2 regions of the Streptomyces sp. MMCC 100 genome follow, and region 2 is predicted to be linked to the other one. Evidence: riboswitches for the same ligand, from Rfam matches in the RefSeq annotation. Region 2 holds a riboswitch; the other holds the start of a gene.
The links. Region 2 has a riboswitch for glycine ahead of gcvT (glycine cleavage system aminomethyltransferase GcvT). Riboswitches for the same ligand answer to the same signal wherever they lie in the genome.

Region 1: another riboswitch for glycine. It lies ahead of gcvP (aminomethyl-transferring glycine dehydrogenase); the one in region 2 lies ahead of gcvT (glycine cleavage system aminomethyltransferase GcvT).

What each region holds. Positions count from the first base shown of each region.
Region 1 is NZ_JBGORK020000001.1:2,455,729-2,461,625, forward strand. Features, by position in the region: gene ABS735_RS11315 (MerR family transcriptional regulator) at 1-680, shown strand, start outside; gene ABS735_RS11320 (DNA polymerase IV) at 791-2,209, shown strand; gene ABS735_RS11325 (PRC-barrel domain-containing protein) at 2,253-2,630, opposite strand; glycine riboswitch at 2,781-2,876, shown strand; gene gcvP (aminomethyl-transferring glycine dehydrogenase) at 3,054-5,897, shown strand, end outside.
Region 2 is NZ_JBGORK020000001.1:6,388,423-6,394,319, reverse strand. Features, by position in the region: gene glyA (serine hydroxymethyltransferase) at 1-337, opposite strand, end outside; gene gcvH (glycine cleavage system protein GcvH) at 352-729, opposite strand; gene gcvT (glycine cleavage system aminomethyltransferase GcvT) at 853-1,971, opposite strand; glycine riboswitch at 2,011-2,126, opposite strand; glycine riboswitch at 2,127-2,220, opposite strand; gene ABS735_RS29450 (AAA family ATPase) at 2,398-3,066, shown strand; gene ABS735_RS29445 (enhanced serine sensitivity protein SseB) at 3,146-3,913, shown strand; gene ABS735_RS29440 (enhanced serine sensitivity protein SseB C-terminal domain-containing protein) at 4,082-4,879, shown strand; gene ABS735_RS29435 (ABC transporter permease) at 5,239-5,897, shown strand, end outside.

The DNA of each region.
Region 1 (5,897 bases), 3.9 Mb from region 2:
TCAGCGGCGACGGTACGGTTGGGGGTGGCCCCGGGCACAGCCTCGGGGCAGGCGGTCCGTACCCTCCCCCGGGCTCCCGGCTTCGCGCAGGCGCGGGCCACGCCCGGCACGGTGGCGCGGCCGATCCCGGTCCGCAGCGACCGGCAGCCGTGGCGACCAGCGGAGGGGCGACGTCCATGGCGTCCGAGCAGATCGGCTATCGCGGGCCGACGGCCTGTGCGGCCGCCGGCATCACCTACCGGCAACTCGACTACTGGGCCCGCACGGGCCTCGTCGAGCCCAGCGTGCGGCCCGCGCACGGGTCCGGAACGCAGCGGCTGTACAGCTTCCGCGACGTGGTCGTGCTGAAGATCGTCAAGCGCTTCCTCGACACCGGAGTGTCACTGCAGAACATCCGCACCACCGTCCAGCACCTGCGGGAGCGCGGCTTTCGCGACCTGGAGCGGATGACGCTGATGAGCGACGGCGCGACCGTCTACGAGTGCACTTCTCCCGACGAGGTGCACGCCCTGCTCCAGGGCGGCCAGGGCGTCTTCGGGATCGCCGTCGGCGTGGTGTGGCGTGACGTGGAGAGCGCGCTGTCCCAGCTGCACGGGGAGCGGATCGACACGGGGGAGACGCTGGTCGGGCACAATCCTGCCGACGAGCTGGCCCGGCGGCGGAACAACAGGGCGGTCTGAACCCCGACGCGGCCCCGGGTGTCCTCCCGCCGGTGGTGGCGCGACGCGCCCCGGGTGTCCTCCCGCCGGTGGTGGCGGCATTGTCAGTGGCGTAGGGCAGCATCGGAGATGTGAGAACCGCGCCCACGATCCTGCATCTCGACATGGATGCCTTCTTCGCCTCGGTGGAGCAGGCGTCCAAGCCGAGTCTGCGCGGGAAGGCCGTGGTCGTGGGCGGCCTCGGACCGCGCGGCGTGGTCGCCACCTGCTCGTACGAGGCGCGGGTGTTCGGGGTGCACTCCGCGATGCCCATGGGCCAGGCACGTCGGCTCGCGCCCCACGCCGCCTACCTCGTTCCGCGCTTCGAGCTCTACCGGTCGATCAGCGAGCAGGTCATGCGGCTGCTGCGGGAGCTGTCGCCCCTGGTGGAGCCGTTGAGCCTGGACGAGGCCTTCGTGGACCTGGAGGCCGGCCAAGCGGCCTGGGACGCGGAGTCGGCGCGGCTGGCCGGGGCGAAGCTGCGCACGGACATCCGCGCCGTCACCGGCCTCACCGGCTCCGTCGGGCTCGCCGCCTCCAAGATGCTCGCCAAGATCGGCTCGGAGGAGGCCAAGCCCGACGGACTCGTGCTCATCCCGCCGGGGACGGAGCGGGCCATGCTGGAGCCGATGACCGTGCGGACGCTGCCCGGGGTGGGGCCGGCCACGGGAGACCACCTGCGCCGGGCGGGGATCACCACGGTCGGCGAGATCGCCGAGGCCGGCGAGGACGAGCTGGTACGGCTGCTGGGCAAGGCGCACGGCCACGCGCTGTACGCCATGGCGCTGGCGCGTGACGAGCGGCCGGTGGTCGCCGAGCGGGAGACCAAGTCCGTGTCGGTCGAGGACACCTACGACGTGGACATCCACGACCGGGTGCGGGTCGGTGTCGAGGTGGGGCGGCTGGCGGACCGCTGCGTGCGTCGGCTGCGCGCCTCCGGTCTGTCCGGGCGGACGATCGTGCTCAAGGTGCGCAGATACGACTTCTCCACGCTGACGCGCTCGGAGACGCTGCGCGGACCCACCGACGACCCCGCGGTGGTGCGGGAGGCCGCCGCCAGACTGCTGGACTCGGTGGACACCACGGGCGGCGTGCGGCTGCTCGGGGTGGGCGTCAGCGGTCTCGCCGACTACACGCAGGAGGACCTGTTCGCACAAGCGGCGGGGGATCGTCCCGAGGTACCGGCCGAGGAGCCCGAGACCGGGCCCGTCGAGGAGCACAGCCCCTCGCCCGCCGAGCGCCGGTGGCCGGCGGGGCACGACGTACGGCACGCGGAGCTCGGGCACGGGTGGGTACAGGGCAGCGGCCTCGGGCGCGTCACCGTGCGGTTCGAGACGCCGTACTCCGAGGTCGGCCGGGTGCGGACCTTCCCGGTGGACGACCCGGAGCTGACCCCGGCGGACCCCCTGCCGCTGGTCGCCCCCGCGGTGCGAGGATCCGGTGGAGAACCCGCGGGAGGACCCGCTGGCGGACCCGGTGGGGGCGGGCCCGCGAGACGGGCGGCCGGGTAGCGCGGGCGGCCGGGTATTGCGGGCGGTGCGGCAGCTGTCGTCGTCAGCTGTCGTCGTTGCCCTTGCCGGCCAGCTTGCCGAAGTCGCGGTCGGGGGGCGGGGGAGCGGCCGCCACGTCCAGGCCGTAGTGGTGGTAGAGCTGGAGTTCCTGTTCCGGCGAGAGGTGACGGCCGACGCCGAAGTCGGGCGCCTCCTTGATCAGGGACCGGTCGAAGGGCACGCGCAGGGTGCCGTCGACCAGCTCGCTGGGCTCCAGGGGGACGAAGGCGTCCCTGCTGAAGAGGCCGGTCCGTATCGCCGCCCACTCGGGGACGCCGGTGGCATCGTCGAGGTACACCTCGTCCACGGTGCCGATCCTGGTGCCGTCGCGGTCGAACGCCTTGCGGCCGATCAGGTTCCGCGGATCGATGTCAGTACGCACGGGGCCCTCCACTTGATCGCACCACTGGGCCGCACTGGGGTCGCACACCAGCCGCCTAATCATCCGTAAGTACTACAAAAGAGCACATGTGGCGGGTCGGCCACTCGAAGTTCGCGCGAGTGCCTCGCTGGTACGCTGGCAAACGGCTGCTGACCCCGCGCGGGAGAGTTCTCCGGACACCGCCGGAGACGCCGAAGGAGCAAATCCTCCCCGGAATCTCTCAGGCTCACGTACCGCACGGACGAGGTCACTCTGGAAAGCAGGGCGGGTGTCGACGGCTTCCGCTCTCACCGACGGTGAAAGCCGGAAGGGCCCACGGGCTCGTCCGGTGAAGCTCTCAGGTTGAGATGACAGAGGGGGAGGCCGTCCGGGTACCCGCGCCGTGGTGCCCCTCGAAGGTCGTCAGACCAGGAGGCCTCCGCAATGACCGCCCATCGCACTCCGCTCTCCGAACTCGAACAGGCCATGCCGTTCGAGCAGCGCCACATCGGCCCCGACCACGAGGCCAGGGCCAAGATGCTCGCGCAGGTCGGTTACGGTTCGCTCGACGAACTGACGGCCGCCGCGGTGCCGGATGTGATCAAGAACGCCGACCGGCTCGACCTGCCGGGCGGGCGCTCCGAGGCCGAGGTGCTGGCCGAGCTGCGCTCCCTGGTCGACCGCAACCAGGTCCTCGACTCCATGATCGGCCTCGGCTACTACGGCACCTTCACCCCGCCGGTCATCCTGCGCAACGTCATGGAGAACCCGTCCTGGTACACGGCGTACACGCCGTACCAGCCGGAGATCTCCCAGGGCCGGCTCGAGGCCCTGCTGAACTTCCAGACGATGGTCGCCGAGCTGACCGGGCTGCCCACCTCCGGTGCCTCGCTGCTCGACGAGGGCACCGCCGCCGCCGAGGCGATGGCGCTCTCCCGGCGCATGGGCAAGAACAAGAAGGGCCTGTTCCTGGTCGACGCGGACGCCCTGCCGCAGACCGTCGCCGTGATACAGACCCGCGCCGAGCCGACCGGCGTCGAGGTGGTCGTCGCCGACCTGAGCGAGGGCATCCCGGCCGAGGTCGCCGAGCGGGAGATCAACGGCGTCCTGATCCAGTACCCGGGCGCTTCCGGGGCCGTACGCGACATCAAGCCGGTGATCGACCGGGCGCACGAGCTCGGCGCGCTCGTCACCGTCGCCGCCGACCTGCTCGCCCTCACGCTGCTCACCTCGCCCGGCGAGCTGGGCGCGGACATCGCCGTGGGCACCACCCAGCGCTTCGGCGTGCCGATGGGCTTCGGCGGGCCGCACGCCGGCTACATGGCCGTGCACGAGAAGTTCGCCCGCAGCCTGCCCGGCCGTCTGGTCGGCGTCTCCGTGGACGCCGACGGCAACAAGGCCTACCGCCTGGCCCTGCAGACCCGCGAGCAGCACATCCGCCGCGAGAAGGCCACCAGCAACATCTGCACCGCGCAGGTGCTGCTCGCCGTCATGGCCGGCATGTACGCCGTCTACCACGGCCCCGAGGGGCTGCGGGCCATCGCCCGGCGCACCCACCGGTACGCCACGATCACCGCTGCCGGCCTCGCCCAGGGCGGCGTCGAGATCGTCCACGGCGCCTACTTCGACACCGTCACCGCGCGGGTGCCCGGCCGGGCCGGCGAGATCGTCCACGCCGCCCGCGAGAACGGCATCAACCTGCGCCTCGTCGACGCCGACCACGTGTCCTTCGCCTGCGACGAGACCACCACGCGCGCCCAGGTCGGCGGCGTGTGGCTGGCCTTCGGCGTCGAGGGCGACGTCGAGGCACTGGACGCGGAGGCCGGGGAGACTCTGCCCGGGGCGCTGCTGCGCACCGACGACTTCCTGACCCATCCCGTCTTCCACCAGCACCGCTCCGAGACCGCGATGCTGCGCTACCTGCGCCGCCTCGCCGACCGGGACTACGCGCTGGACCGCGGCATGATCCCGCTGGGTTCCTGCACCATGAAGCTCAACGCGACCACCGAGATGGAGCCGGTCACCTGGCCCGAGTTCGGCGCGCTGCACCCCTTCGCGCCCGCAGATCAGGCGCAGGGCTACCTGACCCTCATCCGCGAGCTGGAGGAGCGGCTGGCCGAGGTCACCGGGTACGACAAGGTCTCGCTGCAGCCCAACGCCGGGTCGCAGGGCGAGTTCGCGGGCCTGCTCGCCGTACGCGGCTACCACCGGGCCAACGGCGACGAGCAGCGCACCGTCTGCCTCATCCCGTCCTCCGCGCACGGCACCAACGCCGCCAGCGCCGTGATGGCCGGCATGAAGGTCGTCGTCGTCAAGACCGCCGAGGACGGCGAGATCGACGTCGAGGACCTGCGGGCCAAGATCGAGAAGCACCGCGATGAACTGGCCGTGCTGATGATCACGTACCCCTCCACGCACGGCGTGTTCGAGGAGCACGTGGCCGACATCTGCGCCCAGGTGCACGACGCGGGCGGCCAGGTCTACGTGGACGGCGCCAACCTCAACGCCCTGGTCGGCCTCGCCAAGCCCGGCCACTTCGGCGGCGACGTCTCCCACCTGAACCTGCACAAGACCTTCTGCATCCCGCACGGCGGCGGCGGTCCCGGCGTCGGCCCCGTGGGCGTACGGTCGCACCTGGCGCCGTACCTGCCCAACCACCCGCTGCAGCCCACGGCCGGTCCGCAGACGGGTGTCGGCCCGATCTCGGCGGCGCCCTGGGGCTCGGCCGGCATCCTGCCGATCTCCTGGTCGTACGTCCGGCTGATGGGCGGCGAGGGCCTCAAGCGCGCCACGCAGGTGGCCGTGCTGTCCGCCAACTACATCGCCAAGCGCCTGGAGCCGCACTTCCCGGTGCTGTACACCGGCCCGGGCGGTCTCGTCGCGCACGAGTGCATCATCGACCTGCGCCCGCTGACCAAGGCGACCGGCGTGAGCGTCGACGATGTCGCCAAGCGGCTGATCGACTACGGCTTCCACGCGCCGACGATGTCCTTCCCGGTGGCCGGCACGCTGATGATCGAGCCGACCGAGTCCGAGGACCTGGCCGAGCTGGACCGGTTCTGCGAGGCGATGATCGCCATCCGCGCGGAGATCGAGAAGGTCGGCTCCGGCGCCTGGTCCGCCGACGACAACCCGCTGCGCGGCGCCCCGCACACCGCGGGCGCGCTGGGCGGCGAGTGGGACCACGCGTACACGCGCGAGGAGGCCGTCTTCCCGGCCGGTGTGTCCGCCGCCGACAAGTACTGGCCGCCGGTGCGCCGCATCGACCAGGCCTACGGCGACCGGAAC
Region 2 (5,897 bases):
CGGGCTTGAGCAGCGCGAACATCGCGGCCGCGTTGGCCTGGGCGCCCGAGTGCGGCTGCACGTTGGCGTGCTCGGCGCCGAAGAGCGCCTTGACCCGGTCGATGGCGATCTGCTCGACCACGTCGACGTGCTCGCAGCCGCCGTAGTAGCGGCGGCCGGGGTAGCCCTCGGCGTACTTGTTGGTGAGGACCGAGCCCTGGGCCTCCATGACCGCGACCGGGGCGAAGTTCTCCGAGGCGATCATCTCGAGGGTGGACTGCTGGCGGTCCAGCTCGGCGTCGACGGCGGCGGCGACGTCGGGGTCCAGCTCGTGCAGGGGTGTGTTCAGAAGCGACATGCGGTCGGGACTCCTCAGCCGGCGGTGAAGGCGGTGTACTCGTCGGCGGAGAGCAGGTCGGCCGGCTCGTCCGTGATCCGCACCTTGAACAGCCAGCCGCCCTCGAAGGGGGCGCTGTTCACCAGCGACGGGTCGTTGACGACGTCCTCGTTGACCTCGGTGACCTCACCGGAGACGGGGGAGTACAGGTCGGAGACGGACTTGGTCGACTCCAGTTCGCCGCAGGTCTCGCCCGCGGTGACCGAGTCGCCGACCTCGGGGAGCTGAACGAAGACGACGTCACCGAGTGCGTTGGCCGCGTGCTCCGTGATGCCGACCGTCGAGGCGCCGTCCTCGGCGCCCGACAGCCACTCGTGCTCCTTGCTGTAGCGCAGCTGCTGGGGGTTGCTCATGGCCTGAATTCTCCTGTACGCGAGGAAGTGGCTGGTGAAGGGGGTGGCGGGGCGGAGTGGGACGACGAAAGAGCCGCCGGGAAGGCCGCCGGGAAGGCTGCCGAAGAGGGCTGTCGCCCAGTGTTACTTCTGGCGCTTGTAGAACGGCAGCGCCACGACCTCGTACGGCTCGTGACTGCCCCGGATGTCCACACCGACGCCCTCCGTGCCCGGAGCCGCGTGCGCGGCGTCGACGTACGCCATGGCGATCGGCTTGCCCAGCGTCGGGGACGGGGCACCGGAGGTGACCTCGCCGATCACCTCGCCGCCGGCGACCACCTGGTACCCGGCGCGCGGGACCCGGCGGCCCTCGGCGACCAGGCCGACCAGGACGCGGGGCGGCTCGGAAGCGGCGCGCTCGGCGGCCTCGGTCAGCGCGGCGCGCCCGACGAAGTCGCCCTCCTTCTCGAACTTCACCACCCGGCCGAGACCGGCGTCGAACGGCGTCAGCGCGGTCGTCAGCTCGTTCCCGTACAGCGGCATGCCCGCCTCCAGGCGCAGCGTGTCCCGGCAGGACAGGCCGCACGGGACCAGTCCGGCGCCCTCGCCCGCCTTGGTCAGCGCCTGCCACAGCTCGACGGCGTGCTCCGGCTTCACGAACAGCTCGAAGCCGTCCTCGCCGGTGTAACCGGTGCGCGCGATGAGCGCGGGAACGCCCGCGACCGTGCCGGGCAGACCGGCGTAGTACTTGAGGCCGTCCAGGTCGGCGTCGGTGAGCGACGCGAGGATGCCCGGGGACTCGGGGCCCTGCACCGCCAGCAGCGCGTAGGCGTCGCGGTCGTCGCGCACCTCGGCGTCGAAGCCGGCCGCGCGCTCGGTCAGCGCGTCCAGGACGACCTGGGCGTTGGAGGCGTTGGCGACGACCATGTACTCGGTGTCGTCCAGGCGGTAGACGATCAGGTCGTCCAGGATGCCGCCGTCCTCGCGGCAGATCATGGTGTAGCGGGCGCGGCCCGGCTTCACGCTGCCGATGTTGCCGACCAGCGCGAAGTTCAGCAGCTCGGCCGCCTGCGGCCCGGTGACGGTGATCTCACCCATGTGCGAGAGGTCGAAGAGACCGGCACGGGTGCGCACCGCGACGTGCTCCTCGCGCTCGGAGCCGTAGCGCAGGGGCATGTCCCAGCCGGCGAAGTCGGTCATCGTCGCGCCCAGCGCGCGATGCGTGGCATCGAGCGCGGTACGGCGCAGTTCGGTACTGCTCATCGGTCGGTCGTCTCCCAGGACAGGACGTGGCGAGGTCGGTCCTCCCCATCTGTCATCGGAACCTGAGAGGTTCGCCACGGCCACCGGAGTACGGCGATCAGGGCTTGCACCTTGGGTGGGACAGCCGTCGGGGGCGGTCCGCTTTTCAGATGTGCCTCGCCCGCGCGGTAACGGTGCCTGAGAGATTCAAGGGAGGGACTTGCTCCTTCGGCGCCCCGGCGCGGCCGGGGACTCTCCCGCGCGGATTCAAACGGCCGGTATGCAGTTGGCGTCGCCATCATTGCACGCCGGGTCGATCCATGGCAGACCGTGATCTGTAACCGGCTTGTGGCAGTAAGCGAACGAAAACGCGAGACCTGCGCATTACCTTCTCTTTACACTCGACGGGGAGGGACTCGTGAACCGCCCCAGGGGAGGACGATCACGGTGAACAGGACCACGGCGTACGCCACGACCTCGGGACTCGCGCTGCCCAAGCAGCCGGCCGCTCCGGCGACCGAGGCGTGCGCCCCTTCGCCCACGCCCGTCGTCCGTGACCTCAGGGACCGCGACGGCCGCAGCCCGCACGCTCTGCTCTTCGGCCCCCGGGACCTGGTGGTGATCACCGGCCTGCCCGGCAGCGGCAAGTCCACGCTGATGCGGCGCACCGTGCGCGGCGGGCGCGTCGACTCCCAGGACACCCGCGACCGCTGGGACCGCCGCATGCCGCGCCTGCTGCCGTACGCGCTCTACCGCCCCCTCGTCCGCCTCGCCCACTACGCCGGACTGCGCCGCGCGCTGCGCTCCGGCGAGGGCGTCGTCGTGCACGACTGCGGCACGCAGGCCTGGGTGCGCGGCTGGCTGGCCCGCGAGGCCCGCCGCCGGGGCGGCACCCTGCACCTGCTGCTGCTCGACGTCGGCGCCGACGAGGCCCTGGCCGGCCAGCGCGAACGCGGCCGGGGCGTGTCGCAGTACGCGTTCCTGCGGCACCGCGCGGCCAACTCCCGCCTGCTGCGCGCGGTGACCGAGGGCGCGCTGCCCGCCGGCTGCGCCTCGGCGGTCGTCCTCGACCGGGCGGCGGCGGACACCCTGCACCGGATCGCCTTCACGGGGTGACGCACGGTAGGGCGCCGGGGCCGAACGGGTTAGCCTTTCAGCCACGAACAGCGGTACCAGGCAGGCGGTAGGTAGGCAGATGGACTTCCCGGCACAGGCGCACCCCCATCCGCACGGCGGGTGGCCCGGCAACGAGCTGGAGGAGGTGCTGTCCGCCTCCCTCGGCGTCCCGACGGCCGGCGGCCGGATCGTGGAGGTCCTCGGCCGCAGCTTCCTGTGGATACCCCTGCCCAACGGCGGCGGCCCGCACAGCGGCCCCCTCGACCTGCCCTCGCTGGAGATCGACGGCCAGGCCTACGTGCCGGCGTTCAGCTCCGAGGAGCAGTTCCGGCAGGTCGCCGGGGCGCAGATGGCGTACACCGTCGCCCCCGCCGCGGAGTTCGCCCGCGGTCTGCCCCCGCAGGTCGGCATCGTGGTGAACCCGGAGGGCGTGGTGGGCATCCCGCTGCCGCCGCCCGCCGTGGCCGAGCTGTGCCGGGCCGGACGCTCCCCGCTGGACGGGCCCGCGTCCGGCGGCCGGGTCCGCCTCTTCGAGCCGGACTGGCAGGACGACCCGGTGGACTTCCTGGCCGCCGCCTCCGCCGAGTTCGCCGCCACCGGCGTCGTACGCAGCGCGCGCCGCTGCCTGGCCGCCGTCGAGACCGCCGACCCGGTCCTGTACGTCGGCGTCGAACTCGCCCACTGGGAGGGCGACGCCCGCGCCCTCCCCCTGGAGGCCCTGGGCCGCGCCCTGACCAAGTCCCCCCTGAAGTGGCAGGTCAACCTGGTCCTCCTGGAGGCGGCCCAGGACCCGGTCTGCGACTGGATGCGGGACAAGGTCCGCCCGTTCTACGACCGTGACTTGTAATCACCGCCTGGGGCAACGTACCCAAAGGGCGCGGGGAACTGCGCGATCAACCACGGCGGAACCCGCACCCGCAGGACGACAGCACACCCCGAGCTCAAAGGCCCCCGCACCCGGCGGAGCCTTAAGCTGGTTCCAACACCGGGGGAACTTCTCGAAGGGGCGATACACGTGAGCGCCAGCGGCACCACGACCGGGCAGGTCGAGCACATGCTGCGCCAGGTGACGCCCGGGCGTTACGACGCCTACGAGGCCCTGCTGCGCGCCCTCGCCACCCCCACCTCCGGCCAGGTCTGGATGCTGCTGTGGCACGGACAGGCCGGCTCCCCGGACGCCCAGTACGGGAACATGGAGGTCGAGGGCTACGGCTACGCGCCCTGCGTCACCTCCGCCCAGGAGCTCTCCGCCAGTGGCTGGAACCGGTCGTACGAGGTGGTCGACGGCCTGGAGGTCGCCCGCGCCCTCTACCCGGACCACTACGGCCTGTGGCTCAACCCGCACGCCCCCGGCGGCGGCGTCGGCGTCCCCTGGCTCGACCTGCGCCGTATCGCCTCCGGACTGGACCGCCAGCCCGCCGGGCCCCTGCGCCTGTCCGAACCGGCCATCGAGATCCCCCAGTTCTACGCCCTGCTCGCGCAGAACGCCCACCGCACCCCGGCGGTCCGCGCGCTGCGCCGCGCCTGGGTGCAGCCGACGCTGGGAGCGCCGTATCTCGCCATCGGCCTGGACGTGTACGACACCTCCCCGCCGGCCGTCGACGCGGTGCGCGCGATGATGCAGCAGTCCGTCGGCGCGGTGCCCGACGGGCTGCCGGTGTCGACGGTGGCGATGACCGACACCCACGACCCGGTCGCCCTGTGGCTGCGCGCCAACGCCCGCCCGTTCTACGACCGCGAGGCCCACGCGCCCGCCCCCGCCCAGGCGCCGGCGGGTGGCTACGGATACCCTCCGGCCGGTAGCCGGTACTGACGGCCGGAGACAGGACGGAGGCGGCGGCGACCGCCTGCCCGGCGGTCGGGCGGGGCCACCGGACCGGGACATCAGGGATCATCTTCGCGCGTAGATGACGGCACAAAGCACCATCATGTCCCCGATGTCCCAACTCGCCCGCGTCCGGCCCCCGTTACCCGCTGTCCGGATAACGGAACACCTCAAACAGCATCACGGTTGCGCATCCATTCCCCGTCAGCTCTGGCTACAGATCGCCAAAGCGTTGAAGACTCCCGCAACAAGGGGTGGTTGCTCGCCTCTTTGTACGACGGACTGATCACGCCGCTACAGCGGCAAGTGCGGGCCGGCTACCGCCGGTTGAGAGGGGTCCCTGCCAGATGACGGCACCATTGCACGAGCCGACCGCGGAAGCGGCCCCGAGTGCGGCAGAGGAAGCGGCGGTCGCCGGCGCCGAGGCCAAGTCGGTACAAGGGCGCTCCCTGGGCCGGATCGCCTGGGAGCGCCTGAAGAGGGACAGGCTGGCCCTCGCGGGCGGCGTCGTGGTGCTGGTTCTCATCGTGATCGCCGTGCTCGCGCCCCTGATCACCTCCCTCTACGGGCAGGAGCCCAACGCGTACAACGAGGACATGATCGACCCGCTGTTCGGCACCCCCACGGGTTCCCTGGGCGGCATCAGCGGCGACCACTGGCTCGGCGTGGAGCCGGTCAACGGCCGTGACATCTTCGCCCGCATCGTCCACGGAGCCCGGATCTCGCTGCTCGTCGGCTTCCTGTCCGCGATGGTCGCCGTGGTCATCGGCACCGTCCTCGGTGTCCTGGCCGGCTTCTTCGGCGGCTGGGTCGACTCCCTCATCAGCCGGATCATGGACGGTCTGCTGGCCTTCCCGCAGCTCCTGTTCATCATCGCGCTGGTCTCCGTGCTGCCGGACTCCATGCTGGGGCTGAGCGGCACGGGCGTGCGCCTGCTCATGATGATCGTGGTCATCGGCTTCTTCGGCTGGCCCTACATCGGTCGCGTGGTCCGCGGCCAGACCCT